DNA from 3 places in the Paenibacillus pseudetheri genome. Region 2 is predicted to be linked to each of the others. Evidence: riboswitches for the same ligand, from Rfam matches in the RefSeq annotation. Region 2 holds a riboswitch; each other region holds the start of a gene.
The links. A riboswitch is a leader RNA that binds a small molecule or an ion and turns the genes downstream of it on or off. The one in region 2 is predicted to bind cyclic di-AMP.
Positions count from the first base shown of each region.

Region 1: it holds a riboswitch for cyclic di-AMP, as region 2 does, so the genes downstream of both, L1028_RS12825 (hypothetical protein) here and L1028_RS24040 (3D domain-containing protein) in region 2, are expected to answer to the same signal.
Region 3: it holds a riboswitch for cyclic di-AMP, as region 2 does, so the genes downstream of both, L1028_RS26340 (C40 family peptidase) here and L1028_RS24040 (3D domain-containing protein) in region 2, are expected to answer to the same signal.

Region 1 covers NZ_CAKMAB010000011.1:130,315-140,716, reverse strand. Annotated here, with positions in the region: gene L1028_RS12850 (flavocytochrome c) at 1-674, opposite strand, end outside; gene L1028_RS12845 (histidine kinase) at 898-2,532, shown strand; gene L1028_RS12840 (response regulator transcription factor) at 2,501-3,289, shown strand; gene L1028_RS31290 (hypothetical protein) at 3,389-3,517, shown strand; gene L1028_RS12835 (hypothetical protein) at 3,642-4,094, opposite strand; gene L1028_RS12830 (hypothetical protein) at 4,134-4,643, opposite strand; gene L1028_RS12825 (hypothetical protein) at 4,660-5,172, opposite strand; cyclic di-AMP (ydaO/yuaA leader) riboswitch at 5,283-5,448, opposite strand; cyclic di-AMP (ydaO/yuaA leader) riboswitch at 5,869-6,058, shown strand; gene L1028_RS12820 (hypothetical protein) at 6,249-6,665, shown strand; gene kdpF (K(+)-transporting ATPase subunit F) at 6,792-6,869, shown strand; gene kdpA (potassium-transporting ATPase subunit KdpA) at 6,882-8,558, shown strand; gene kdpB (potassium-transporting ATPase subunit KdpB) at 8,575-10,402, shown strand, end outside.
Region 2 covers NZ_CAKMAB010000036.1:44,554-54,955, forward strand. Annotated here, with positions in the region: gene veg (biofilm formation stimulator Veg) at 115-390, opposite strand; gene yabG (sporulation peptidase YabG) at 787-1,689, opposite strand; gene rsmA (16S rRNA (adenine(1518)-N(6)/adenine(1519)-N(6))-dimethyltransferase RsmA) at 1,761-2,645, opposite strand; gene rnmV (ribonuclease M5) at 2,642-3,193, opposite strand; gene L1028_RS24040 (3D domain-containing protein) at 3,370-4,533, opposite strand; cyclic di-AMP (ydaO/yuaA leader) riboswitch at 4,816-5,045, opposite strand; gene L1028_RS24045 (TatD family hydrolase) at 5,243-6,013, opposite strand; gene L1028_RS24050 (HD domain-containing protein) at 6,125-7,408, opposite strand; gene L1028_RS24055 (AbrB/MazE/SpoVT family DNA-binding domain-containing protein) at 7,714-7,968, shown strand; gene rsmI (16S rRNA (cytidine(1402)-2'-O)-methyltransferase) at 8,398-9,312, opposite strand; gene L1028_RS24065 (tRNA1(Val) (adenine(37)-N6)-methyltransferase) at 9,309-10,082, opposite strand; gene yabA (DNA replication initiation control protein YabA) at 10,174-10,402, opposite strand, start outside.
Region 3 covers NZ_CAKMAB010000044.1:22,834-33,235, forward strand. Annotated here, with positions in the region: gene L1028_RS26325 (M1 family metallopeptidase) at 1-1,556, shown strand, start outside; gene L1028_RS26330 (hypothetical protein) at 1,568-2,398, shown strand; cyclic di-AMP (ydaO/yuaA leader) riboswitch at 2,613-2,751, shown strand; gene L1028_RS26335 (C40 family peptidase) at 2,805-3,233, shown strand; cyclic di-AMP (ydaO/yuaA leader) riboswitch at 3,592-3,733, shown strand; gene L1028_RS26340 (C40 family peptidase) at 3,739-4,230, shown strand; gene L1028_RS26345 (ABC transporter ATP-binding protein) at 4,489-6,303, opposite strand; gene L1028_RS26350 (radical SAM protein) at 6,469-7,599, shown strand; gene L1028_RS26355 (B12-binding domain-containing radical SAM protein) at 7,611-9,176, shown strand; gene L1028_RS26360 (hypothetical protein) at 9,182-9,331, shown strand; gene L1028_RS26365 (S8 family serine peptidase) at 9,414-10,402, shown strand, end outside.

The DNA of each region.
Region 1 (10,402 bases), on a different contig from region 2:
TTTGGATCCCCGAGGTTGTCTCCGCCTTTCATCGTATCATTATAGAATAATTCAGCCGTGTCATCTGTGATACCAAGAGCACGTTCAACCCAGTTGTCAGGCGCATTCATCTCACCACCTGAGATCAATGTGTTGCCGCCAACAGCTGGCATTTTCTCGAGCAGAACTACATTAGCTCCAGCGCTCTTCGCTTCGATAGCCGCACTAAAGCCAGCACCCCCGGCACCGATGACGACAACATCATAGGTTTGCTCGGCTTCTTCTTTGTCTTTGCTTCCACTGACTGCAGCGCCAGCGACAAGGGTAAGTCCAGACTTCGTAATGGCATCTTGAATGGCTTCGAGATATCCTTTGCTTGTAACCGTAGATCCGCTAATGGCATCAACTTTTGCGCTGTTAGTTGCCATGACATCTTGCTTGAGCTGCGTATAAACAGGTTCTGCAAGTACTTCATTTTCCTTATGTTCTGTTACTTTAATGTCAGTGATCTTGTTATCTAATAAGGAAACTTGTACTTTAATATCGCCATGTTTACCTTGCCCAACTCCTTCAAAGACTTGAACTCCGTTTGCATCTGCAGCGGGTGCTGCATCTTTACCGCCGCAGGCAGCAAGCGTGAACATAAGACTGAGGACCAATAGAATAGATAACAGCTTTTTCGTGTGAGTTCGCATAATATCTCCTTCATTCTGTTGTGAATTGGTTACATACACTAGGGAGAGAAAGATTTGCTAGCAAATCCTTTATCTCTAGCCTAGACATGAATGGTGTTTCATGTGAAAATATGCACAAGACCTATTATAGATTTAGTACAGTATTATGTATTTGCACAGATTAGCGTTTTTTTGTCTTTTTCGGGCATGTAAGAAACGGATATTGTGAAAGGCTATGATTACAATGAAATCAATTCACTTAAAAATAACGTTAATCGCAGGAGGCTGCTTCTTGCTGCTGTTCATTGCATTGCTTGTAACGATATATTTGGAGATGAACCATACGGTTGTCCCTTTGAATAAGAACTTAACGCAGCAAGTGGTTACTGCACGCAGCGACCAGATCGATTATTGGTTTAATCAGCGCATCGGTGAGATAGACATGCTTGCTTCTCTAGCTTCGGACCATCAGTGGACACGAGATGAATTGCTGCAAGAGATCGATAAGTTCGAGGCGAAGAAGCAAGTAGAGTACGAATCCATACGCGTGGTGGATATTCACGGAAATTCCTGGTCAGCAAGAGACAAGCCTTTTTCGATACTAAACCGACCCTACTATCGAAAACTATTGAAGTCAGATTCCAATTATGTGGTGAGCAATCCGATCGTATCCAAAGCGAATGCAGCCGAAATCGTCGTCATTCTCTATCGCGTGAATCCATCGGTGAATGATGAGGTAGCTTATATTGCCGCAGCCGTCTCCGTCAAGAAGATGAAGGAAATTGCTCAAGATGTAATGCTATATGACCAGTCAGGCCAGCTTATCATCGATTGTAGAGAGCTGGGTGAAGGAGCTGGAGCAGAGGATGCAGCAGATAAGAAGAAAATGAGTGTATTTGAGGCTCCAATTCAAAATGTGGAAGGCTGGAAGCTCGTACTCGAAGTACCGAATTCAAGTCTATCGCTAGCGGTAATCAAAACCCAGCGGACTGCATTGCTGGTAGGCGTTCTTATCGGTAGTGTGTTTTTCGTCTTGCTGCTGCTGCTCGCTTCTTCCATTATTCGTCCAATTCAGTCGCTTCGCCAGGTAATGGAAACTGTGCAGAGCGGTAACCAAACCATACGAGCAGATGTTACGCGCTCGGATGAGATCGGCGATCTTGGGCGAAGCTTCAATGACATGCTTGTTCAATTGTACGCTGTGGAACAGGACCGAAAGGAGATGGAACTCAGACTGATTCATGAGCAGATCAAGCCGCACTTTTTATACAACACATTGGATACGATCCAGTGGATGGCAACGGAACATGGAGCAGACAATGTGGTGGAGATGGTGGAAGCGCTTAGCGCTTATTTCCGATTAGGGCTTGGCACAGGCAGTCCCTACATTCTGCTTGATCAGGAGTTGTACCATGTCGAGAGTTATCTTCATATTCAAGGCGTGCGATATGAGGAGATTCTGGACTACGAGCTTCGATATGATGAAAAGCTTGCTCAGTGCCAAGTCGTTCGCTTCATGCTGCAGCCGTTGGTGGAAAATGCGATTTATCACGGGATTAAGCCACTTGGGGATCAAAAGCGCAAAATTTCGATTACAGCATATAAACAGGTCGATTATTTGGTCATTAAGGTTGAAAATAATGGGGTTATGATTCCTGAAGAGAAGCTTGAACAGATGAATCAAGCCCTTCTTGATGATAAATATGATCGTTCTGCGACAGGCTTTGGGCTATACAGTGTAAACCATCGCATTCGACTAGCTTACGGGGTGCCATATGGCCTTGCAGTGAAGAGCGAAGATGGCATTACCGTTATGGTCATTCGCATACCTTTGGAAGGGGAGAGGAATGAAGATGTGGAAGATTGTCATCGTGGATGATGAAACGATCATTCGCAAAGGCTTGCGACAATACATTGAGGAGAGTCCGTATCTTTTTGAGGTTGCAGGAGAAGCGAAAAGTGCAAATGAAGCATTGAATATGGTGGAGGAAGCCCCACCACATGTATGTCTTGTGGACATCAACATGCCGAATATGAATGGGCTCGATCTGATGAATATATTGCGCGAACGCTGCCCGTCGGTTCTGGTTGTCATCATCAGCGGCTACGATAACTTTGAATATGCGCGTCAAGCCGTGCAACTGCAAGCATTCGATTATGTATTGAAACCTGTGCCGAAGAGTGATCTGAACAAGCTGCTTCATCGGATCGATGAGCATCTTCAGGCAAAATATCCTTTGCATTCACATGAAAGCAGGATGGATAAGGAGCGGGAGCTTCCCGGGTTTACAGGGGATGGAACAGTGCTTATCCAAAAAGTGACCGAGTATATTGACAGTCATTATCAGGATCCGGAGCTGTCTATTGCTCGAGTAGCAGCGCTATTTCATATCAATCAAACCTATCTTAGCAAGCGTATGAAGCAAGAAATCGGTGCTTCATTCCTTGACTATGTCACCGAGCTTCGGATATCGAAGGCGAAGGAGATTCTGGATGACGTAATGCCGAATATCAAGATCGGGGATCTGGCCGTGAAGGTAGGGTATAAGAGCCAATACTATTTTAGTCGTGTGTTCAAAAATAGAGTCGGCTCAAGCCCCTTAGAGTACAAGAAGCATCCGTTCGGTTATGGATAGGAGGGCCATTCTCATCCTGTTGTATAAACTTACCTTATAATAAGATTGAAGCCCTCTGCAGCACGCCATGGATGCTATGCTCGGAGCTGCCTTCTATCAATGAGGTTGGACGGAATCTATTTGCCGCTTGCCAAGCTGCTGCTGATGATGGCCGTTTTCTTCGGCGTGGGTATCAATTTAGTAGTGATTTCAGTTCTGGTTGTAGGAGAGAGGATGACTTTGCAGTAACTCATTTGCCCGAGTGCAGAAAGTACTTCGGTTGCGCTAGGTCAAATCGCATGGAGCTAAAAGGAGATCACAGCGGCGATGATTACGACATTATAGCAGCAAACTGGCTTTTTCCTTTAGGAGATTATACAACGGATAGATTACCACTAGGCAGCAAATCCTCTTGAGCTGTCAGTTGCTCCCGCACATGCCTAAGCTGCGCTTTTAGCACAGGAACACTCTTTTGCAGGATGATGCTTATTTGAGGTAAAGATAGCTTTAGGCCATACCACATCGTTTTTACAAGCTGCTCCTCCCAAGGCAATGCCTTGGCAGACAGGAGAGACCGGCGTGCGTAATAATCGGCGCATTGTCGGATACAAGAGCGGTAAGCTTCTATAGAGAATAGCTGGCTGTCGAAGCTTTTTTGACGGAATATTTTATGAAGCTCTTTAAAAGTGCGGATAGTTACCTTCTCGGCTTCTGTTGATTGTTGTAACAACATGGAACTGAGCTTATAGATATCATTCGTATACTTTTGAACACACTCTGCAAATATAGTTCTTCGGGGTGATCCGGCAGGTAAGGGGTCAGGCATGATAAACACGATCCTTTCAGAATGAGTTATGGGATAAACCTATAATATTGAAAAGTAAGAAATGGATTTGTTGATAAGCTCGGCAGTATCAGGTTCCGGATAGCTATGTTTTTGAAGTGCAACACTGGATGGTTTATAATATAGCCGCCCTCCCCTGGAATCTCTCCCACCGGCGACAGCTCTGTACAGGCGACCTTGCTCAATATGACCTGCTAAGGATTTACCCTGCAGCTTGGCTTTTAAATCCTGTAAAGCACCTTGCACTAGCTCAAACTGAGTCTGATCCCATTCTGAACCATGGGTACGCACTTTATCTATTGCTTCCTCAAGCCGGCAATGGTAAATCATTCTGAGAAAAGAACTCCATTTAATAAGGTCGAAAGTTTTGGTATTGGCAGAGATAAGACATGCCCCCCAGCTGCTGCCTCCTCTACAGGTAAGTTTCAGGATGCCATAACGGCTGCCTTGATCAGCCTCCATTCCATAGTGAATAGGCTCAGGTGAATCAAAGACGAATACTTCTATGCGAGATAGTCTTCGCTGGTCCATGACAGGGTTCTCCTCCTTAGGTTTCCAAAAGCTTAAGGTCTACATGGTGAATGACGTTAGCCTTCTCTATACAGGCGAGCATTTCAGCTTCATTCTCACAGACTGCGGCATGCTCCAGCCATAGTCGGAATTTCTGTTTGCGTATAACGGATAAATGTAAGGGAAAGGTGTTGCGGGATCTCATCACGTACCAACCGACAGCAACATCTTTCCAAGGTTCCTTAAAAGCGGTGAGCCACGGAAAACGTTGGTGTGCAGACCAATCCTGCAACTGCTGCTTTTCTCGGATATTTTTATATATTTCGTATATTATTCTTCGGTCCATACAGTGTTCACAGGTAGATGGGCTGCCGAAATGGCGCAGTGATTCAATCTGGTTCTGACCAAATGCGTAGCCGACAATCGTTCTGTGATGATCCTCTTCGAACCATAACGCTCCAAAGCAAACATAATTTAGACTTATCGGCTCAAGCAGCCCTTGCTGAGCTCCCCAATAATAGTGCTTCATTCCTTTCACCCCGTCCAGCATGCTATCACCCTATAGATTCAGGTAACGCAAAAACCGCAGCAAGAGGAGGACCTCTGCTGCGGTTTTGGAATACAGGTATACACACCTGTACCAAAGCGTGGCGGATCAAGGGTCTCTCTCTTTACGCTTACGAGGTTAGCTGTCGGATTCGGACGGTGAGAGTCGCCCTACCTATGTGAGACTTGAACAGTCTCCTTCGGATTCACCCCAAGTAGGCCATGTGGCCTGATGGTTCCCCCGTTCCCTGCAAATGCAGGAACTCAGCGTTGAATGTATTTCGTGAAATAGATTCAACCCGAATCATACTCTTTTCAAGGTGTTTCTGTAAAAACAGAAAGTGTTCTTTTGAGCGCAATTTAAACCATATCCTGCCGACTACGACGAAAAAGGGAACTAAATAGGTATTTATTGCGAGTTATCGAGCCTCTTCCTCGCTTAATCTCAGTTTCTCATTTTCTTACCTATAAAGGCGATTTTTGGAGATCTCTCCAAATGTGGTGAATAAAATCACATAGAATGACCGCTTTTCGCTAATTGAATCAAATTCGAGTAAACAGGAGATATAGAGAGATTGGATATCAAGTAAGCGCTATCCGATGCGAAAATAGTTTTTAATTTGCATTATTTTGGCATCAATCAGGTTTTACAATACTTCCTGCATAAGGGTATGATTACTCCTGTTTCAACAACAATCGAATATTTGATCCGCTTAATTTCCGATAAGGAAAGCGGGGGAACCAACAATCGGCAGACGATGTGAGAGTCGGAAGCCGGTTATGGGGTGAATCCTGTAGAGGGTGCGAGTGAGCTCGCATCCACACAGGTAGGGCGACTCTCACCGCCCGAATCCGACAGCTAACCTCGTAAGCGTATGGAGAGAGGATGAGTGCAATGTGACCGCTAGCGAGCCACAGAGGAGATCCTTTGTGGCTTTTTGCTGTGCTTTTTATTAGCAAAGCATATATGGAGACCCTCACGGAGAGGTCGTTAAATTCATCATTAGCGGTAGCTTTTCTTAAATGATCAGGGTGAACACTTTCTGATCTTACAAGTAAAGCATTTGAGGAGAATAAGAGATGACGGATCAGAATGAATATGTGCTTGTATGTGCGCCAACGAAGGCAGGAGAACATTTCATTAAACTACTGAAATTCAGAGGTATTAAGATGGCGGGATTGACCAACAATGTGGCTGAGAAAACCTTACTCGAGGAGATGGGTGTTGAGCAGGTCATTCTAGTAGATACCCGCCATCAGAACACTTGGTTTCGCCCACCGTTCCCGGTAGGCAGGGTATATCTATTCGAGAGCAGCTTTACGTTATGCTGCCGCTACATTCAAATGTGCCGCACCTGGACGACACAGCCGATTTTTGTAATCACAAGCTCAATAAATCCTAGATTGGTCTATAAAAGACTTGGCGCGAGTTATGTAATCTATTCCCACAGTGGTGATGCGGATTTTCTAGTAGATAAATCACCTCAACAAGGATAAAAGAAGGAGTGCGGGAGATATGATGGATCTGTATATGGTGGCTTCATTAGCTGTAATTTACGGGTTGTTTTATGGATTTATGCGCTGGTGCGCAGGTGTAGTTGAGGATACAGGGAGGGATAAGCTGTGATTCTAGTAATCGCTGTTACCCTACTGCTGTTTCTATATCTAGTTTACGCATTGATTCATCCGGAGAAATTTTAAGGAGGGGCATTCATGGGCATTTTGCAAATAGTTGCTGTAATCGTAATTCTTATCTTGCTGGTTAAGCCGATGGGCACGTATTTATATCATGTATTTTCTAATGAACCGAACCGTACGGATCGATGGTTTGGAGGCATGGAAAAAGGAATTTATAAGCTGATCGGCCTGAAAAAACGTGACGGAATGTCATGGAAGAAGTATGCGCTCAGCTTTGTGTTAACAAATATCGTATTGGTTACTTTCAGTTATATTGTTCTTAGATTGCAGCGGGGATTGCCGTTAAACCCAAATGGAATTACGGATATGGAACAGACGCTTTCATTCAATACAGTGATCAGCTTTATGACCAATACGAACCTGCAGCATTATAGCGGGGAGACGGGGCTTTCGTATTTTTCACAAATGGCTGTCATCACGATGATGATGTTCACATCTGCAGCGAGCGGATTTTCTGTTGCGGTTGCCTTTGTCAGAGGAATCACGGGACGGAAATCAGTCGGGAACTTCTTCGAGGATTTCGTCAAAGCACATATTCGTGTGTTCATTCCCCTAGCTTTGTTAGTTTCATTGGTGCTGGTAGGACTGCATGTGCCACAAACGCTCAAGCCATCACTTGAAGTCACTACACTAGAGGGCCAAACACAACAAATTGCTATCGGTCCAGTAGCTTCTTTGGAATCGATCAAACATCTGGGCACGAATGGTGGCGGCTTCTTCGGGGCCAATTCATCCCATCCTTTTGAGAACCCTAATCCACTTACGAACGTTCTGGAGATTCTTTCTATGTGGATGCTGCCAGCTTCGCTCCCTTATATGTACGGATTGTTTGCCAAGAACAAACGTCAGGGCTGGGTAATTTTTACCGCAATGATGACCTTGTTTGTTCTGCTATTAAGCCTAAACTTCTATGCTGAATCAAAGGGTAATCCGGCGATCAATGCACTAGGAATCGAATCTTCACAAGGTAGCATGGAAGGTAAAGAGGTACGCTTCGGCATACCGCAGTCTTCCTTGTTTACTTCGGTAACAACCGCAGCTACGACAGGTAGTGTTAACAATATGCATGATACGCTGACACCGCTGGGGGGGATTACGCCTCTAGCGCTGATGATGCTCAATAATGTCTTCGGTGGGAAAGGTGTCGGACTAATTAATATGCTGATGTATGCCATCATGGGGGTCTTCCTATGTGGATTGATGGTTGGTAGAACACCGGAGTTTCTCGGAAGGAAGATAGAGGCCAAGGAGATGAAGCTGATTGCCATTGCGATCCTTGTTCATCCTTTCATTATCCTTGTGCCAACCGCAGCTGCGTTCCTGACCGATTTGGGCCAAGGGGCAATTACGAACACTGGATTCCATGGGCTCAGCCAAGTGTTATATGAATATGTCTCTTCTGCTGCGAACAATGGCTCAGGATTTGAAGGACTTGCGGACAACACAACCTTCTGGAATGTTACAACCGGGATTGTTATGCTGCTAGGTCGTTATGTCTCTATGATCGCAATGCTGGCGGTAGCAGGTTCTTTGCTTCAGAAGAAGCCGGTTCCTGAGACGATTGGTACATTCCGCACAGACAATGGACTGTTTACGGGAATTCTGATTGGTACAGTAGTGATTATCGGTGCGCTGACGTTCCTGCCGGTCATTGTACTCGGACCCATTGCAGAATATCTAACCTTACGGTAGGAAGAGGGAGAATAAGATGAGTACTGTAAAAAGAAAAAAGCTGCTGACGGGACCCATACTCCTTAGCGCTGTAAAGGATAGTTTTATAAAACTTAACCCAGTAACGCTAATCAAAAATCCAGTCATGTTCGTGGTAGAGGTCGGTACGATCATTGTCCTCCTCATGGTGCTGGCTCCTGGATATTTTAATGCAGAGCAATCGATAGGCTTCAATATCACCGTGTTGTTCATTCTGCTATTTACAGTGCTGTTTGCGAACTTCGCTGAGGCACTGGCGGAAGGCCGCGGAAAAGCTCAGGCCGATTCACTCAAGAAAACGAAACAAGATATTACTGCCAACAAACTGGTTGGAGGGTCGGTAAAAACCGTATCTTCCTCCGAGTTGCGTAAAGGGGATATCGTCATCGTCAGTCAGGGAGAACTTATCCCTGGTGACGGGGAAGTGATTGAAGGGCTGGCTTCCGTAGATGAATCAGCGATTACAGGTGAATCTGCACCTGTAATCAAGGAAGCTGGCGGGGACTTTGGCTCCGTTACAGGCGGTACACGGGTCGTCAGTGATGAGATTAAAGTCAGTATTACTAGTGATCCTGGTGAATCGTTTCTAGATCGGATGATTTCCCTCGTTGAAGGGGCGAAACGTCAGAAGACACCGAATGAAATTGCGCTAAATACGCTTTTGATCAGTCTGACGCTGATTTTCTTGATTGTAGTAGTGACCTTACGGCCGATTGCAACATATTTAGGTGTTGATCTTGATATTCCGGTCATGATCGCCTTGCTGGTCTGTCTGATCCCGACAACCATCGGGGGACTGCTCTCCGCAATCGGGATAGCGGGTATGGACCGGGTGACACAATTTAATGTACTGGCAATGTCGGGGAAGGCGGTCGAGGCTGCTGGTGACATCAACACGATGATCCTAGATAAGACCGGTACGATTACCTTTGGGAACCGGATGGCTAGTGAATTTGTACCTGTCGGAAATGAAACGGAAGCTGAGCTTACGACATGGGCGGCCATTAGTTCCCTAAAGGATGAGACGCCTGAGGGACGTTCTGTGATTGAGCTGGCTAAGAAGCTGGAACGCAGCTATGACAGTAAGCTTGCTGAAGGTGGCCAATTCGTAGAATTTAAGGCCGAAACTCGGATGAGTGGTATTGATCTGCAAGATGGACGCTGCGTACGCAAAGGTGCGGTAGACTCCGTGAAGAAATGGGTACAGTCGAAAGGCGGTGTCATTCCCGCGAACCTCGACAGTAGTTCTGATGCTATCGCTCGGATGGGGGGAACCCCGTTAGCGGTTGCGGTAGACAATCGGATCTATGGACTTATTTACTTGAAGGATACAGTTAAGCCAGGCATGAAAGAGCGGTTTGATGAGCTGCGGAAAATGGGGATCAAGACCATCATGTGTACAGGTGACAATCCGCTGACCGCAGCTACAATTGCTCGCGAAGCGGGGGTAGATGATTTCATCGCTGAAAGTACACCTGAGGATAAAATAGCAGTCATTCGCCGCGAACAGAACGAGGGCAAGCTGGTTGCCATGACAGGGGATGGTACTAATGATGCCCCTGCCCTTGCCCAAGCTGATGTGGGCTTAGCCATGAACAGCGGTACTACAGCTGCTAAAGAAGCAGCGAACATGGTCGATTTGGACTCCGACCCTTCGAAGATTATTGAGGTCGTTGCGATTGGTAAACAGCTGCTGATGACGAGAGGCGCGTTGACAACTTTTAGTATTGCGAATGATATCGCGAAGTATTTCGCCATTATTCCAGCGATGTTCATGCTCGCCATTCCAGAAATGGAAGCCCTGAATGTAATGGGACTAGGCTCGC
Region 2 (10,402 bases):
AAGAAAATGATAAACCGATTGCTCAATTAGTATGCTTGCTAAGAACAAGGATCATTCACTGAATGTTTATCTGCAAATAAAAAACAGCCTCCAAAGGAAGCTGCTCGTGAAACATTAAGCTTTAATATACATAATCCGCATCTGCCCATCGTCTTCACATACTGTGATTTCCACAGATTCAGTAAGGATATCGGCATAGCTATAGGAGACTCGCTTGAATGTTTGCTGCTCCTGATCCAGTTTGACAATAAATACAGAAGGGTACGTTTCTTCCAGGACACCGGTGCGTTCTACGGTTTTACGACGACCTCCGTTTGCACGCAACGTGATCTTATGACCGACGTGAGCTTCGAGACTGCGTTTGATTTCCAACAGCGCGTTATTAGCCATTGCCTGACGACCACCTCTTTTCTTGTCCATTATACAACTTCCCCAGGTGTTTGTCAAAGCAAATAAATAATTATAGATGATGAATATTTGGTTGTCAACGGAATTTTTTTGCGGAGAATCAGAGGCGAACTAATACCCTTGTTATCTGTAATAGGTTTACCACAAAGCAGGAAAAATAACATTGCCGATCTTTAAAGATAACTACCATTTCACGTAAGCATAAACGCCTTTGGCGTCCCTTAAGGACGGTTAACGTTTATGCGAGAAATATAAGGATAATTATACTTTCTTATATAAAAAAAGGGTTAAGCTCATCGCTCACCCTTTCTTCGCGTTACTCTATTCGGCCACTCGAAATTACTTATAAGCTTTGAAAAATAGACCTGTGCCCGTCGATTAAATTGCGGAAGGTGTCACTTTTAGTGCTGACAGGTTCTGCAGACGCGGCATCCCAATACGAAAGCTTCCACGGGTCTCAATACCGCCGATTCCCTGATTACCACTAATGGTGTTATTCAAAACTTCACTCAGATTCACCGTATCCCTAATGGGCGTGAACGACGATTTTGCCGCTACATAAACTGGGTCTAAGGCATGGATCAATATCCGTCCAGGAGAACTGGCGAAATTCGCCCCTGCCCCCAGCAGTGCTTCAAAATGTGACTGACAAGCACCTGCAACAATCGTCAACGCATCAAAATTTCGCTCATAATCCCTAGCTACCCTAATAGCAGCTACGAAGTTTTGCGAATTTTTATAGCTGTTCAGACTGTGAAGATCGTAAGTATGCTGTTGCTTCAGCACCCCGTCATGACCGGTAATCACCACAATATCTGGACGCACGCGGGGCAGCAGCCGGTATAAAGTGTCAGCCATTGCGGACTCATGAACATGATGACCTTCAGCAGGGATCCGCAATTGCTCGTATAAGCTAAGGCTCTTATTCAAATACGCCGGATCGCCATCCAGATGCAGTACTTTCCCCGGTACTTCAAAATAAGCAGCTTCCTTGGGCGATGGAGCCCATGCTCCTTCGGATAGAGCGCTCCCACTCCGCTGACTTTGCTCCTGTCGGTCTTTCCGCAGCTGCGTCAGTGATTCATTCGCTTTAATCTGTGCTTGCTGTCCTCGTTCCGTAATTCGGGTAGGAGGCACTTGAACCAAGTCATTCAGAGGAGAGTCCGCCAACAGACGGAAATCTGTGCCTTTAATGACGGCTCTGTCCTGCACAATATGATCTACACGAAAAGTCAAATCACCACCATAAGATTTACGAACGACCAAGTCTCCTAAATTCATTACAACCACCACCTCTACCCCATCGTATGGGCAAAGGCCTCAGTTGGTTCATAACTAGCTATGTTTTTAGCTTATTCAATTCCAGCAGCCAACAGAACACCGCTCAATCGGGCGTATTCTTCTAGACTTAACGTTTCTCCACGACGGGTTGGTTCGATACCAGCTTCTGCGAGTAAAGCCTCCAGACGCTCACGTCCCTCTTCGGGGAAGTAACGAGCCTTGAGATTGTTAGCAATCGTCTTGCGACGCTGTGTGAAAGAAGCTTGGACGACCTCAAAGAAGTGCTTCTCACTCTCCACTTCTACCGGTGGACGCTCTCTTACCTTTAGACGGATTACAGCGGACTCCACATTAGGTTGAGGAATGAACACCGTACGCGGCACAATGCAGACGAGTTCAGGCTCGCTGTAGTACTGCACGGCAATGCTAAGGCTCCCGTATTCCTTCCCTCCCGGAGAAGCAGCCATACGCTCCGCAACCTCTTTCTGAATCATTACAACGATGTTATCAAGCGGAAGCTTCTCTTCAAGCAACTTCATCAGAATCGGAGTAGTTACATAATACGGCAGATTGGCAACTACGCTTACCTTGTTCACAGATGCAAAATCTTCTTTGAACAGCTCCTGCAGATTTACATTCAGAACATCATCATTACGAACCTTAACATGCGGATAAGGGGAAAGTACGTCCCTTAAAATAGGAATCAGCCTACGGTCGATCTCCACAGCGGTCACCGCACCAGCGGTTAGCGCCAAACGCTCCGTCAGGGCACCAATCCCAGGACCGATCTCCAATGCCCCTGATTCACTATCTAGCCCAGCAGCGTCTACAATCTTGTCCAATATATTTTGATCAATCAAAAAATTCTGTCCTAAGCTCTTCTTGAACTTGAATCCATAACGTTGAATAATTTCTTTCGTCCGTTTTGGAGTCGAAATTTCCTCTCTACCACTCATGAAGTAATGCCCCCCTGATCAATTTGGGCGAGAGCTCCGGCAAATTCCTCCCGCGTAATTCCAAACATTGCCAGCCGCTTGTACAGCTGCTTACCATTACAATATCCGATTCCAAGCAAATTACCAAGTGCCATACGTCTTTCAGCTGCCCGAGGGTGTACAAGCATTCCAGAGGCCATTAGATCATCAAGTCCAATTAAAGCAGGTGCACCTTCAAAAGAGGTATGTACATTCCGTAGCGCATGACGAATCGCCTCTGGAGAAGCGTTCTCTACACCGATATCTCCCTTGCGGGTTGCGTCCTTCTCCGGAATGAAGGCATGCTTGCAGCCCGGCACCTTTGCGGACACAATCTTACGAATTCGTTCACCCGCGTGATCCGGGTCAGTAAGGATAATCACTCCTCTGCGCTCCATAGCAAGCGCGATCTTCGCAATTACAGTCCGGTCTACAGCCGAGCCCCCTGTTTCGATCGTATCTGCTTCTACAGCGCGTTTAACAGCGACGGTATCACTCTTACCTTCAACGACAATTAATTCCTTAATCATATCTCTTGACTCCTTCCAAAAAAAGCAAAAAAGAAGAGGTTTCGCTCCTCTTCTTTTGGTTAAAGAATGTATAAGTGATGAGCGGTTGCTCTGCGATCAACGAAATGATCATCTGGCGTTCCTTAACGGTTATCATCACTATAGCTTATCAAAGAATAATTTGCAAAAGCTTCACCCTAGTTTAACTCCGGCTTCACAGGTCCAATCACATAAACGGCACGTGATTTACGACCGAAATTACGGACATGGCTCAGTGAATCGTAATAGACATCTACTTTATTGCCTTTAATGGCACCGCCAGTATCTTCTGCTCGGCGGAATCCAAGCCCCTCGATATATACCCACCAGCCAATAGGGATTACATTCGGGTCTACTGCAATTGTACGACCTTCCGTTACGCGTGTTCCGGAGGCAGTTTTGGTACCTATACCTGGCTCTTCTGATGAATAAGCAGTCATGGAGACGTTCTTAATCATCTTCTTGTACTCAAAGTCTACGCCAGCCTTGCTTGTGACGTTATTAGTCTTGGCGCTAACCTTAGCCGTTTTTGAAGTGGTGTTTGATTTGGAAGTTGTTGTAGTCTTAGCTACAGCCGGCTTAGGAAGTGCTTTGATACCAACGGCAATAATCTTATCTTTCGTTACCGTTTGTACTTCCTTACCAATCATGCGCATAGAGGCCAGTTCTCCGTCTTGGTAGATCTTTTCAATATGCTGAATCATGACACCTGGTTTGCCTGCCTGTGCCACTCTAACTGTTCCCACAGTAAGGGAGGGGTCTGCTGTCTTGATGACTCTGAAGGGTAAGTTAGTTGTTCGCTGTACGGTCTGTTTGTTGATGCGAACAATCTTAACCTCCATGTTTGCAGAAATGGTGGTGTCTAACGAAGGGAAAATCTTATCATGACCTTCTAGGGTAATGCCCATTTTCTGAATTGCTTTACCAATTGTATCCTCGGTCGTATATAACGTTTTTGTTGCTCCATCCGCAGCAAGACTGATTTTCTGCGCACGATTGATAACGACACGGTCACCGTCTTTTATTTCATCACTCAGACCTAAAGATAGTTCATCATGCGGCTGCAGCGAAATTTGCTCTTTCTCCAACACATCACCAAGAAGCGCTTCCCGCGTTTCAAGCGTCTGTGTTTGCCCGTCTATTACTAAAAATAATTGTTTGTTACTTTGACCGTGTACGTACAGCAGAATAAGTAGCGCGATAGCGACTGAAATCACGCCTGCAAGTAAAAGTACGCGAGTATTTACTTGCTCCCACCGTAATGCGAAAGACCTGCTGGATGACTGCGAATCATGGGATACTTCTGGTTGGAATACGCCCATTCTCTCCATCCTCCTTACATAGCCCCGTCGTCAATTGTATATCATGAGGACTGAATTCCTTTGACGAAACTATTTGAGATTGTCACAGGACACGTTACGTAATAACTTAGCGTCTCCTGCTCATGGATCGCCTGCTCGGCACAGCTACTCCCACCCCTGTTATATAACAGTATGTGGGCACCATTCTAATTATTCAAAAATAAAAAAGCCTAAAAAGAGTTCAACTGAGGACTCTTTCGTGGCTTCTCCAATGTCTGAATAGAGAATGCTTGTGCACGAGGTTGCCTCTCTTACTTGCGCTTACGGGGTTAGCTGTCGGGTTCGGACGAAAGAGAGACGCCCTATTTCGGGTCACCCGCTCATGGCGGTTGCCCTTAAATTCACCCCAAAGACCACGTGAAGAAATCAAATACTGTCCTACGGCACGTCTAAACCGTATTTAAAATACAGGCATGCGGCAGGTCAATATTGGTTCCCCCGTTCTCCATACGGAGACTCAGCGAGACGATCCATGAATCAATGGCTGTCACTATAACACAGCTCACATCACTGAAAAGATGATATCCTGTTTTGATGCATGTTGTAAAGGACGATTCAACCACGTTTACGCAAAAATATGGTTAAAATATTGTAATATTCAGCCGTTTTTATATTAAAAAAGTTTAATATATCGGCCATTCTCTATTTTTCGCCTGTTTTGCTCCCGTTTTCACTCAATCCCAAATCGTTCCAGTGCGTTCGCATACGTTATTTTAGCCAATTCTTCCCATGTTAACCCTTTAATTTCAGCTGCTGCCTCTGCTACCAGCTTCACATGAGCGCTCTCATTTCGCTTCCCGCGGAAGGGGTGTGGAGTCAAATATGGAGCATCGGTTTCGATCAATAATCGGTCTAGTGGGGTCTGCGCAAGCACTTCTTTCGGCACTCTTGCATTTTTGAACGTAATGGGTCCTCCAAAGGATAAATGAAAACCAAGATTCAAGCACATTTTAGCTGTTTCCCAGCTTCCTGAGAACGAGTGCATCACGCCTCCAACCTCATTTGCTTTTTCCTCCCGTAAGATCCGTACAACATCCTCATGGGCATCACGATCATGAATACAAATCGGCATATTTAATTCACGGGCTAGTCCAATTTGCTTGCGGAAAACTTCATGTTGCACATCCTTGGGAGAAGTATCCCAGTAATAATCCAGTCCGATTTCACCAATAGCCACTACTTTTTTATGACTGCATAGAGAAGCGATCCAATCGAGATCTCCATCTTTCATATCAATCGCATCCTGAGGATGCCAACCCACTGCCGCATAAATATAATCATAAGATTCTGCCAGCTTCATCGTTGAAGGAATCGTCTCCCGATTAAATCCGATATTAATCATCTTGCTAACTCCTGCTTCTACAGCACGAGCGATAACTTCTTCGCGATCCTCGTCGAATTGAGGTGCATCCAGATGCGTATGTGTGTCAAACAGAAACATTTTAACCTTCACTCCTTGTTCTTTTTTAAATATAAGACAGTATAAGTTTCACGCTATCCGTTATGTCTTATTTTTCTACTCTTCTTGTCAAAAATCCCATATTTTCTTGTATTATTTTGCAAAAATCTCTGCTATAGAAGCAGGCAATCGCGTAAGCGCATTTCTCAACTTATCCTGAGGAAAATAAAGATGATATCTGCCACGGTGAATGCCGCTAATAGAACGCACAATATCAGACACCTCTGAAATTTCCCGCAGATGATCATGCCGATCAAGCAGCAGAATTTGTTTATTGTCAAAAGCTTCTCCCGGACGGAACACATCATAGGGCAGATCTGTTGGAAAATCAATCTCCAAATCATATTCTGGGTGGAGTCCCACTGCCTCAAAACTGCTGCGAATTTCAGTAATCATATCTGTATCGAGATTCTCCATCTCAACGTATTTATACAGTTTACGGTGAATAAAACGGGTACACAAGTCACTTAGTAGCTCATCTTTCTCAAGCGTCCACTGCATAAAAGCCGTCTGTACCAGTGCTTCATCCAGCATTAAATATTGCTTCACTGTCACCTCACCACGGAACAAATCCTCCAGCGGATTAATCATGAAACTAAAATTGTACCCCTCTTGGAAAAGCTCCCTAGCTCTACGGAAAATTTGTCGTAAAATAATCTCTGAGCTGCGTGTCACCGGATGAAAATAGACTTGCCAGTACATTTGATAACGCGACATTAAATAATCTTCAATGGCATGCATTCCCGATTCTTTTACAACAACACGACCATTATAAGGACGCAGCATTCTTAAAATCCGATCAATGTCGATCGTCCCATAGTTTACACCTGTATAGTACGCATCACGTAGCAAATAATCCATGCGATCAGCATCTAGCGGACTGGAAACCAGATTTACAACAATTTCATGCTCATAAGTTTTAGCGATTACAGAGGCTACTTTACGAGGGAAATCCTCCTCCACGTCACGCAAGATCTCAGTAATCTCTGTGTCCTCCAGAATAATTCGACAAGTCCAATCCTCATGATTCATTTCAAAAGCTTCTTCTATAGAATGGGAAAATGGACCATGCCCCAGATCATGCAGCAAGGCCGCACACAAGGTGAGCAGACTTTCTTCAGGAATCCAATCCTTATACCCGCTTCGTTCAAATTGCGAAATAATTCTACGTGTAATTTCGTACACCCCTAGGGAATGAGAAAACCGACTATGCTCTGCGCCATGAAAAGTGAGATACGAGGTACCCAGCTGGCGAATTCGGCGTAAACGCTGAAACTCCTTTGTATTTATTAGTCGCCAAATAATAGTATCCTCCACGTGGATATAATTGTGAACCGGATCTTTGAAAACCTTTTCTTCTGTGAGCGGCTGCTTCATGAGATCAACTCCTTTTTTAAATTTAATATGATTTTAACCAATATAAGTATATAATAAGTAATTATGTCGTACTTTGTCGAATAGTGACGTTTTTAGTCTTGGTAAAGTCGACAAAGTTTATTTTTTCGCTTTTTTTGGAATTCGTGATTGTTATAGGCAATTCAAAGTTTTCGTGAAAAAGTACTTAATTAACAGATGAAAAAAGGTTGACTGTTTTGGGAATCGTTGGTATTATAAATATCATAAAACAGTGAACAATGTCGAATAATGACGTTTTTGGAACATTGAGAGGAGTAACGATTGTTATGATGAAATCAACAGGAATAGTAAGAAAAGTAGACGAACTTGGACGGGTAGTTATTCCCATTGAATTGCGCCGTACTCTTGGCATTGGTGAAAAAGACGCACTTGAAATTTACGTTGATGGTGAGCGCATTATGCTTAAGAAATATGAGCCTGCCTGCATTTTCTGCGGCAACGCTGAGAACGTAACTTACTTCAAAGGAAAAATAGTTTGTCATGAATGCATTTCTACTATCCCTACCCCTGTGACAAACTAAAATAAATAGTATATAATAGAACTAATCAAATTGTTAATTCTAACCTTTTCATATCTCCTTGACCTCCCGTGACTGCGGGAGGTATTTTTTTTCTGCAATCACCTATGTTTCCCGCCCCAAAAGATGTCTGGAAGGAAGGATTTACTCCCCCCATGACACCTAATAATGATGGGTAATACGGTGAGAGCACGAAGTGAACCGAGTTTTCACCGTGATCTGGTCTATAATGGGCTTCCTTTTGGGAACCACCTTCAGGCAAGATCCTCGTCAGCCTCGTAATAACCTTCGCACCTTACAGTTAACTTAAACGTTTTTTACCATTAAACGATTTAATTGTATATTGTACACTTATATTTCCTACGTTCCCGCCAAATGAATCGCAAATTCTTAAGTATTGTTAACCTCTTAGAATTAGAATCCATCAATAACTTACTGCTGCTCAGCTTTATCCAGAAGTGCGTTATAAATATCCCGCTTTGACACACCACGATCAGACGCTGCTTTTTTCATAGCTTCTTTACGCGGCATATCTGCTGCTTCGTAATGAGCAACATGTTCTTCAATACTTAGCTGGCGCCACCAAGCCGATTCCGCCATTTCAGCATCTTCCTTGCTCTCGCCTTCAACGACAATGACATACTCACCAAGCGGTGGATGTTCAGCGAGCCAATCCGTACATTCCTCGATCGTCCCACGTAGAAACTCCTCATATCTCTTCGTCAGTTCACGAGCAAGCACGATTCGCCGATTGCCGAATGCTTCATGGAGATGAGCCAGTGTCTTCACCACGCGATGTGGAGATTCGTAGAACAGTATAGTCCCTTGCGCCGAACGAAGTGGGCTTAATACCGCACGGATATCTTTACGTTCTCGAGGTAAGAAGCCGATAAAAGTGAACGTAGTCGTAGGCAGACCAGAGGCAATTAATGCTGACAAAGCTGCGTTAGCTCCCGGTATAGGAATTACTGGTATACCGTGACTTATGGCAAGGGCTACAAGGTCTGCACCAGGGTCAGAAATGGCTGGTAAACCGGCATCGCTGACGAGGGCCAAATTTTTTCCTTCTATTATATAGCGGATAAGTTCAGGTCCACTGGCAGCCTTATTATGCTCATGATAACTGAACAGCATAGAGGGTGTAATTTCAAAATGGCTCAACAATTTTCGAGTTTGTCTTGTATCCTCAGCTGCAATAATATCGCATTCCTGCAATGTGCGGACAGCACGATAAGTCATATCCTCTAAATTACCGATGGGTGTTGCCACCAAAAAGAGTGAACCGGTTGATTCCTGCTTATGTGTATTGTTATTGTTCTGAAAACTGCTTTGGCATGATATCGTCATGATTTACCCTCTTTAGCACCATAGTAGATGTCCATAATTTCTGGACAGTATTGATTGTCCTCATTATATACAATGAGTGGTGGATGTAAACGAACCTCCGGCTTACCATCACGTATCGCTTCGATTAATACCATGTTAGCCTCCAGATGAGCACGTGGATGTACAAAGCGAATAATCTTAGGCTCGAGCCTATATTTTCTCATAAGACTAATAATATCAACCAATCGTTGTGGCTTGTGAACCATACTTACCTTTCCACCGGTGCGAACCAGTCTCACACAGGCTTGAATGACCTCCTCCAGTGTACACCCGATTTCATGACGTGCCATAGCCTGATGAGTGTTCAGCTTGAGGTCACTGCCGTTAAGAGGCATATAAGGAGGATTAACTGTTATCGCATCATATACGCCATGCCCTGCAACTTTATATAACTCACGTAAATCGCCTTCATGGATCACAACCTGATCCTGTAGCCCATTTAGAGCCACGCTACGGCGAGCCATATCTGCTAAACGGGGCTGAATTTCAATTCCTTCTATAGAAGCTTTAGTTCGGGTCGTCATCAAAATAGGAATTACACCATTTCCAGTACAAAGATCCAGAACTCTCCCACGAGGCGGAACGCTGGCGAAACGGGCAAGCAGTACAGCATCCATAGAAAAGCTGAATACTTCGTCACTTTGAATAATTCGCAAGTCATGCGTTAATAAATCATCCACCCGCTCCGTCGGCAACAAAGGAACAGATATATCGTTAAAAGAATTTGTCATGTAGTAATCTCCTAAATGTTTTGTTGAGCTAAGCTTCATTGGCTAAAATTCAAAAAAAACCGTAGGATCAATCTCCTACGGCTGGATATCCTCATTTATTAAGAAAAGAAAGACAGAACAGACAATCACCTTCCGTGCGTAAATGTCCAAAATAAACATTACAGATGTGAAAGCCTTCATGGTAAAGCCGGGCCAAGTTGTCATAACCTTCCCCGACAACCTCTTCTGTTCCCTCTCCGGCAGCTAAAAGAGCTTCCGCCTCCGCAGAATCTACGGTAGGATCCAAAGGTGCATCCCGCTTTAAAATTTTGCGAAGCTGT
Region 3 (10,402 bases), on a different contig from region 2:
CCGATTTGCGCACATCAGAAGGAACATCACTAATGCAAAGAGTGCAATTTGTACAACCCGATGATGGTAACGTCAACGATAAGACACTCCTAAAGGTACATCTCCCACAGCCAGTTAATGGTGGAGAAAGCGTCACGCTTAGACTCCAGTATGAGGTCCAGCTCCCCAAAATATTTGCCCGTATGGGCGCATCAGGCAATTTCGTGATGGCTGGGCAATGGTTCCCTAAGCTTAGTGCATACGAGCCTATGGGAACACGTGGGGTTAAGGAAGAGGGCTGGGATTTGCATCAATATCACGGCACCTCTGAGTTTTACAGCGATTTTGGTATCTTTAATGTAACGATTGCGGTTCCTTCCGACTATATGGTAGCTGCGACCGGATTTCCTGTGAAGAATGCCAAGCTGAAGCAAGATCAAAAAATATATCAGTTCTACGCTGACGATGTCCATGACTTTGCTTGGGCGGCATCCCCTGATTTTACAGTAGCCGAAGAAGCCTTCTCTACGCCAGAAGTGCCTGGTGTACGGATTAAGGTGTATCTCGATCCATTGCACAAAGACTTAAAGGAGCGATACCTTCAGGCCGCGAAGGCTGCTCTAACCTACTTCAGCAAATGGTATGGTCCTTATCCCTACTCGACTCTGTCTATTATCGTTCCGCCTAAGGAGGGCAATGGGGCTGGTGGAATGGAATATCCTACACTCATTACAGCGTTTGGAGCCAAAGACTCTTCTCCTGACACCTCACTTGAAAGAACCGTCGTTCATGAAATTGGCCATCAATACTTCTACGGTATGGTAGCCAGCAATGAATTCGAGGAGGCCTGGCTAGACGAAAGCTTCACTTCTTATGCTGAAGACAGACTCATGGAGCAAGAATATGGCATCAAAACGAATCTCCCACTTCAGTCCAGCTTGGTGACCAAATCAGAGCCGCTAAATTTAGAGACATGGAAATATGCCGGGGCAGAATCCTATAGCCGAAATGTGTATATTCGCGGAAAGCTAGTACTCAAGGATATTGAACGCCAAGTAGGCACTAAAGCAATGAATAGCATCATGTCCACTTACGCACGTAAATTCCGTTTCCAGCACCCCACTACGTCTGATTTTCAAAAAGTCGTTGAGAAGGTAACCAAAAAATCGTGGCAGCCTTATTTCGAAGATTATATTTATGGTGGTGGTGCTCCTGATTTTTCAGTAGATACGATTACGATGAAAAAGAATGGCAACAGCGATGCTCAGAGCTACGAATCCATAGTGAAGATTACAAACAAAGGAAGCCATTACGTTGACGTTCCCATTAAATTCACATTCGCCGATGGCTCTGCTACAGAGCGGGTTTGGAGCGGTGAAGGAACAGAGGCTACATTCCAATTGTTAAGCGATAAGCTTCTTCTCTCTGCTGAGGTTGATCCTGAGCATACCGTTCTTTTAGAAAACAAACATCTTAATAACTTCAGACTGGCGGAAATAGAGCCTAAAACGCTCTCCCGCTGGACATTAAGTGTAACTAAACTAGTTGAAACCGTGCTCGGAACTCTTGTCTGGTGAGGTGAATGATTGTGAGAACATCGATAACCCGCGGCTGGCAAAGCATGAAGGAGCAATTTTATATTCTGATTCTGCTCTTCATCTACCGACTGCTCTGGGGCTACTTTATGTACGGCTTCATCCGGTCTGCTATCGTTCCAATTCTACTGCGCTATCCAGATAAAGACGCTGGAGGCAGCGGTATGGGCAGACTACTCTATTATGTCGAAGGCCAGTTCAGCTTGGACACAGATCCTACGATACGTACTTGGTTATGGATGTTCCTAGGGCTTGTTGTCTTACGACTGCTACTCTCCCCCTTCATAAGAGCAGGATTACTGCATGAACTCCATCAGGAGCGAAAAGGAGAGCGTGGCCTGTTCTTTTTTCCCGGTATGAAGCTTTATGGCTTTCCAGTGTTTATCTTCAGTCTAATCGAATGGGTGCTGGGTCTACTTCCGTTATACTGGCTTGCTCCAAAAATGTACGGGCTATTCTTATCCTCCTTTCTGAACTACTCTTTGTTACTTCATCTAGTTCCATACGTATTGGCATGGCTTATATACATCTTTATCGTGCGCCTGTTCCTTCTATATATGCAGTTTGGTTATACCAGCGGCACGGGGATGTTCTCCTCCTTATTCATTTGCTTGAAGTCGCTGATTCCAGCAATAGGCATTTCAATCATACTTGGTGCAGCAGGCCTGGTCCTTTTGCTAGTGTGCGGAGTAACGGGTATCTACTGTCCTGGCCTACCAGCACTTCTTATTCGTCAACTTTCATCACTGCCCTCAACACTCTTCAAAATGTGGGGAATTTCAGCTCAATATCATCTATGGCGCAGTAAAGCATTTCCACAATAATTTGAAGCATTACAGAACATAATATAAGAGTCCCGGTTCCTGAATCAGGAGCTGGGACTCTTTCGCGTTATAGACAAATTATGAGGATTTGCAAAATCGTAAAGACTTTGTTACAATAAATCCTGTTCCATTGGTAACAAGTTTGTAATCATTTGAAACGATTTCTACATAACTTCATGTATTTGTCGTAGTCTTGTCGATAAGTCACTGTCTGGTGCATAAAACGCCGAATTCCTTGCACCGGGAAGTGGGGGAACCATATTTTGGGTGAATTGATCTCGCTTTGCAGTGATCATAGGGGAACCTTCTACCGAATCCTTAAGCTAACCTCACAGGCATTGGAAGGGGTACAAATTTTTTGAAGAACTTAAGAAAAGCATGCGTCGCTGCGGCGCTAGGACTTGTGATGGCGTTCTCTATTGGTGGAGGAAGTGCCTTTGCAGACTCTAAGATGGACAGTGTTATTTCAAAGACTGTTGGAGTTGCCTATAAAACCGGAGGCACTAGCACTGCCGGGTTTGACTGTTCTGGATTCACTACGTATGTATACAAGAAGGTGGGTCTTTCTTTGCCCCGTACTTCAAAAGCTCAATATAATGTCGGAACTCCTGTTGCCAAAAGCAAATTGCGTTCAGGTGACCTGGTTTTCTTTAACACATTGGGCAACGGCGTATCCCATGTCGGCATTTATGTTGGAAACGGAAAATTCGCACAATCATCATCTTCATATGGCGTGACCATCACTTCACTTAGCCAGTCCTACTGGGCCAATCGCTACGTTGGTGCTAAAAGAGTAATGAGTACTTCCTCATATCAAGCTGTAGCCTACGATTAATACTTCCCCACAACTATAACCTCACAATTACATTATATAGACCTGGGTTTGATTATTGACTTAATCGAATCCAGGTTTTCTCTTGCCTTACTATATTCTTTACACCACTAGAACGGACTTTAAACACTTTTATTTGATAAAAATTTCAATAAATACAAAAATTAGTTTAATATTATCGCTTACATATGCATTTTGTCTTTAAAAAAACGAATTTTTTTGCATGATTATGTTAAAAACGATTGCCAAGCGGCACTCTGTTTGTTACAATAACTGCAGTAAGATTTTAGTAACATTTTTGTAATCATTAAGTTGTTATTTACAAAGGTTTTGTCATGTATTGATTACAAGCTATCCTAATCAACAGTATCAGCCGAGTTTCCTAACTATTAGGAAAACGGGGGAACCAACTTTGGGTGAATTGACCTCCATTTTTAGAGGGGTCATAGGGGACCTTCAACCGAACCCTTAAGCTAACCTCGTAGGCATCCGGAAGGGGTATAAACTTTTGAAGAAGAAGCTAGCAGCAGCAGTACTTAGCTTTTCCATTATTTTCACCATCGGAGCAGGAAGCGCTTCCGCAGATTCCAAAATGGATAAAGTGATCGACAAGACCATCGGAACTAAGTATGTATCCGGCGGCATCTCCACAAATGGATTTGATTGCTCCGGATTTACAATGTATGTGTTTGATAAAATTGGTATCAACCTACCACACCAATCAGGTTCCCAGTATCAAATGGGTACTGCTATCTCCCAGGATGATTTAAGATCTGGAGATCTTGTATTCTTTAATACAAGTGGTAAGGGTGTCTCCCATGTCGGTATTTATGTCGGTGAAGGCAAGTTTGCACATGCATCTTCCTCACGCGGTGTAACGATTAGCTCCCTGAGTGATAGCTACTACGTGAAACGCTACATCGGTGCTAAACGGATTATGAGCACGGATGCTTATCATTCTGTTGCTTCTGAGACAGAAGATAATGATGATGTTCAATAAGTAAATCGTACATAGGCTCTTTTCCAAGATGTTGATTCTTGGGGAAGAGCTTGTTTTTTTGTCTTATTTAATATTTACCCCTCTCAGAATTTGTAAAACATGTTTCTTTTCATGACCTATGCAGTTAAAAATAAAATTATACGATTATTTTGGCCATCGCATTATTTAATGCTTCTTGGGGTTACACATAAACATCATAATTACCAGGTGGTACCTACGAAAATGCATAACCTAAGTCTTTAAAGGATTCAGACAAACTTAACCCAGCGTGTGATCCTGCATATCACGTTTCATCCCGAATTGTCTTTCATATAGTTCTTTATATACTCCATCCCTCCCTAACAGGTGTTCCTTATCACCTTCTTCAGCAATCCGTCCGTCATTTACAACGATAATATGGGATGCGTTATTAATCGTTGAAAGGCGATGTGCAATAACTATACTTGTCTTATTCATCAATAAATAATCCATTGCCTTCCGAATATAGTACTCTGATACCGCATCAAGAGATGAGGTTGCCTCATCCATTATTATAATTGGTGGATTCTTCAGCAGAACCCGAGCTATAGAAATCCTCTGCTTTTCCCCTCCAGACAATTTAACTCCACGATTTCCAACTACTGTATCATATCCATTAGGGAGATTTATAATGAACTCATGAATATAAGCTGCTTTACAAGCATTTATCATCTCTTCTTTCGGAGCACTGTAATTAGCATACTGTAGATTTTCCTTTATGGTTCCATTAAAAAGATAAGTCTCTTGAGTAACAAGACCGATTTGAGAGCGTAACGATTGCAAAGTCAGCAGACGGATATCGATACCTCCGATGGTTATGCTCCCAGAATCAATATCATACAAACGTAAGATTAAGTTAGTAATCGTCGTTTTGCCCGATCCGCTAGCACCGACTAGTGCAGTCATCTTTCCGGCGCTTGCAATGAAAGAAATATTTTGCAGTGTCGGATTTCCATTTTGATAGGAAAAGGTAACATTCTGAAATTTTATGTCTTTAATGACATTATTCTCAATGGCAACTGCATGTGGATGATCGTTAATCTGGAGCTCCATATCGAAGTACTCAAAAATACGTTCGAACAGAGCTAAGGATCTTTTTATATCGATATACAGACTAGTCAATTGATTAACCGGACCATAAAGTCTTCCCAGTAATGTTACGAAGGCGATAATAGCTCCGATAGTTATCTCTCCTTGAATAAACAAATATCCACCATACAAATAAATAAGCATCGGGCCAATACTTGTAAAAGTAGTCATGACCATTATGAACCAACGCCCAGCCGTCGACTCCCTAATTTGTAAACGTGCCGATTCAGCGTTAACCGCTTTAAAACCTTCGTATTCCTTCTCTTCTCTGGTAAATAATTTCATCAAAATATAACCGCTGAAGCTCAGTGTTTCCTGGATAATTTGATTTTCCTCTGACATCTTCTCTTGAGTCTGTTTTGCAAGCTTCCAGCGGATCTGACTCATTTTACGAGTAGGAAATATAAACAGAGGAACAGCAAACATGCCTAACAGTGCAAGTTTCCAATTCATCATTATTAGTGCAATAGCTGTGCTAGATAAGACGAGGATGTTATTGAAAAAGCTTACAACCGTGCCATTAAATACGCCCTGTATTCCTGAGATGTCGCTCGTCATTCTAGTAATAACTTCACCTTGTTTGACAGTAGAAAAAAACTGTAGCGGCATTTTTTGCAAGTGTCTGTACATTTGATTTTTCATATCATACACAATGTTTTGAGAGATGAATGCATTTAAATAACTTTGCCAAACCCCTAATAAGCCAGAAACCATTGTCGTAGTCAGGGATGCGATAACCAGTAAACATAAGAATCTTAAATCTTTCTCTGGAAGAGCCTGATCGATAATATATTGAATGAAGATGGAGGGCAATATTCCAAGCGAAGAGGTTAGACATAATATGACCATCACAAGTAGCGTATGCCTCCAATAAGGCTGAAAATACTTAGATATTCTAATAATCAATGCTTGATTAAGTTTTATTGCACTTTCATGATCATTAAACTTCATACGTCCCACTCTCATATTGCGATCCCATCCTCACTTGATGAAGTACGTAAACTTAACCCTACTACTCGATTGATATATTTTATATAAAAAAATTGTAACGGATTAGGATTTATGTCACTGACTACACTCACTTACAACTATTAGTATTTTAATTACATATTATGGATTGGAGGCTTAGCTATGAAACTAAATCTTTTTACTACAAATGCCTGTAATTTGAACTGTACATATTGTTACGAAAAAAATAAAAATAACTTAAAGATGTCCATATCTATCGGAAGACAAGTTATAGATTTCTTTTGGGGAAAAGTCAAGGATGGCATTTTTAATATTAATTTTCATGGGGGAGAGCCCCTGATTGAGTTTAGCCTCATAAAAGATTTGGTCCAGTACATAAATGAAAAATCCCGAGACCAAGAACCCCACTTCATCATCGATTACTCATTAACTACAAACGGCACATTAATCACCAAAGAAATTAGCTCGTTCTTTAAAGAAAATAAATTCAATATTCGGTTGAGCCTAGACGGCAATCAGGAGGCTCAGGACCTACATCGAAGAACTCACGGCAATCAAGGAACCTTTGACAAGGTTATTCAAGGAGCAAAATTACTGAAGGAAGATCATATTGATTTTGCCGTAAGAATGACCGTAACACCGGATAATGTTCACTTTCTTGTAGATAGTGTGATATGGCTGATTAATAATAACTTTGAAAAAATAAATATTGTCGCCGATGCATTTGCAGATTGGGATAAGAACTTTGTAATTCTAACAAACTCATTCAAGCGCATTAGAGATATATATTTAGAAGCTAGAAAAGAAAAACGGATCGTTATTAATCTTTTTGACGGGAAGTACTCTTCCTATATGCTCCATAATCCTCCGTTATTTTGTAATGCCGGTTCGGGCAGCTTTGCAATCAGTACATCAGGTCTAATCTATCCATGTGTTTATGTAGTTGACATTGAGGAGTTCTGTATTGGCGATCTCAGTAGAGGAATTTCCCCATTAAAAAGAAAGCGATGCATCGAAAGTTGTTTGAAAAGAGAGGATAGCTGTGGCGACTGTACCATCCAGGGCTTTTGTCACGCTAAGAAATGTGGATTCCTAAACTATTCCACAACCGGATATCTAGACGATCCCAATCCCTTCTTATGTAAACATGAGAAACTATTGTACAGGATGATCAGTGAGGTATTTGATCAACTCTATGGGTGGAAAGATCATCAAATCATTGGAATGCTCAATAAATTAAAGACATTCCCCCATATAAAGGCCAATGAGGATATTGAAAAATATCTATTATGAAAGGGGTTTTTATGACAAAAATGGATGAATATAGAGTCGCGCTGATTGTTCCTTTATTTTGTGAGCAGCAGGATTTCTCAGATATGGTTGTTGAGTATTTAGGATTTGGTTACATAGCGTCCTATTTGCGGAATAAAGAGATCTTAGTAGACATCATCGATCCATTTGTTCAGAAGCTCACTTCTGAAGAGGTTGTAGCAAGGGTATTACACGGGAATTACAACCTTTTAGGATTCACGCTTATGTCTTCTGATTACCTTAACGGTATGCAGAAAATTCTGAACCAGTTACCTATTGATTTCATCTCAAATGTTCACATCATGGTTGGAGGATATTATCCGACCTTTCAAAAACAAAAACTATTTACAGTCGAGCCTCGAATTAATTCATTAATAGTTGGAGAAGGCGAAGTTACTATAGCTGAACTTGTCGATAGACTAAGAACTAAAGAAGACCTACGCGGTATTACGGGATTAATTTATACGGAAGGAAACGACATTGTTACGAATAAAAGTCGGGCGTTAATGTCAGAGGAAGAATTAGATCGACTGCCGCTTCCTGCCAGAGATCATATTGACACCATTATCAAGAATAATGGCAGTATTCAAATTTTATCAAGTAGAGGATGCTTCGGGCAGTGCACCTTCTGTGCTGTTAATGTTTTTTATGATGAACAGCCCGGCCGAAAGTGGAGAAGTAGAAGTCCAGAGAGTGTAGTTAAAGAAATTGAGGAACTTGTATCCAATTACAATATTACTTATCTGCATTTCTCAGATGAGGAATTTGTTGGACCTGGCAAGAGAGGTAAGGAACGCGCAAGGAAAATTGCCGAATTAATCTTAAAAAAGAACATTAATATTCGATTCAGTATGTATTGCCGAGCAGATAGTGTTGAGGCGCAAACCTTTGAAATCTTAAAACAGGCAGGACTAGATAGTGTCTTCCTTGGTGTCGAGTTCGGTGTACAGAAGTTATTGGATTATTACAAAAAAGGGATTACTTTGGAACAAATTAAGAAGGCACTTTTCACTCTAGAATCACTAAAAATCAAGATCAAAATTGGCTACATTATGTTCGAACCAACGATTGATTTGGACTCTTTTAGGGAAAATTTAAAATTTTGCTATGAAAATACGAAGTTTACATTGAGAAGAGTAGTGAGCCAGTTAGCAGTCTACCCAAATTCAAAAGCGTACTGGACATTGCATTCGGAGATTGAAATGGATGAACAGATGTCTTTTGATAGGTTGTTTGGAGATCACTATAAATATAAATTCAAACACAAAAAAACTAATTTCTTATACAGAATACTAAAAGAATGCTTGGGTGTAATCTCGCCTTCTAAGAAATACCTGGAGATATTGAAAGAAACATCATTAGGTAAACGGGAAATTATGATTAAGGACTGGGCAACTGATGTGTACAAGATGATTGATGCTATTGCCGCTACCCTTATTTTGGAAACGAACTTATCTGAAGAAAATTTTAATAAATACTGCTCATATTTTAAAAACGAACTACTGCTGTGGGATTCGGACAAGCATAAACTAGCCGTAGTTAACCAAAAAAGGAGGTGATAAAAATGGAAAACGAAATCCAAAATAATTTATCCTCTGCAAATGAAGTTGATGAAGAATTAGAAATCGAAGGTTATAGCACTTGTTATACTTCCGGCGCTATGTGTTTTCATGATTGCTTTTGGTCCACATCAATATTTTCTGAGTCTGATTAATAACTGAAGCACCATGCCGTTCGGATCCCTTGCGATAAGAACGGCATTCTTCTTTATCTAGTTGATTAAATGAGAGGATTCTATGAGAAAAATTAAAATCGCTTTAATCGATAGCGGTGTCGACATGAATCATGCCTGCCTATCTTCTAGAAATATAACGGGAATCCGAATAATTGAAGAACATGGGGATATAAGTTATAAAAATTTCATTTTTGATTCTAATGGACATGGGACTGCTCTAGCAGGAATAATTTACGATAAATGCAGTCATGTGGACTTGCTAAGTATCGCCATTTTGGACAACAACCTTAAATGCAAATTCAAGGTTTTAAAAGAAGCAATACATTTTGCCATTGATTCTAATGTCCATATTATTAATTTGAGTCTAGGGACCGTAGTTGATAGGCATCGGGAAGAACTACATAATCTTTGTAAAGAAGCTGTAAATAAGGGCATTCACATTGTTGCAGCTTTTAACAATAATACTAGTACAAGCTATCCCGCAGAATTCATGGATGTTTTTGGTGTGAGGAACGAATATATCATAGAAAAACAGGGATTTATTTTCGATTCTAATAGCCTTAATGTCTATACCAATGGCTTCAAACAGAAAGTCTATTCAAAAAACGATACAACTCTCTATTTGTCCGGCAATAGCCTTGCTTCGGCACATTTCTCTGGCATCTTAGCGAGTATTATGTTTACGGAGGAACGTAAGGATCGGGAGTTCCTTATCAATTATCTTACTGAACATAGCATGCGATTATCTACCGTCAAAAAGAATAGGAAGGAAAGCCTGGGAAAAATATTGGATATTCAAAAGGGACTGCTCTTCCCTGTAAATGAGGAAAACATTAACCGTATACGATTACATCAAAATGGTGACCCGGACATTGTTGGACTATTAGATTATAGGTATTTTCAATTCGACCATTACTGTGTTGAAACACAAGAAGGTATAAAGAACATTAAACTTTTCAGGAATATTGAAGAGGGACTAAAGGATGCCGATGCTCTGCTTATTGGAGACATTAGCTTTATTCCCCCAAAAGAAAGACACGACTTAGTGGT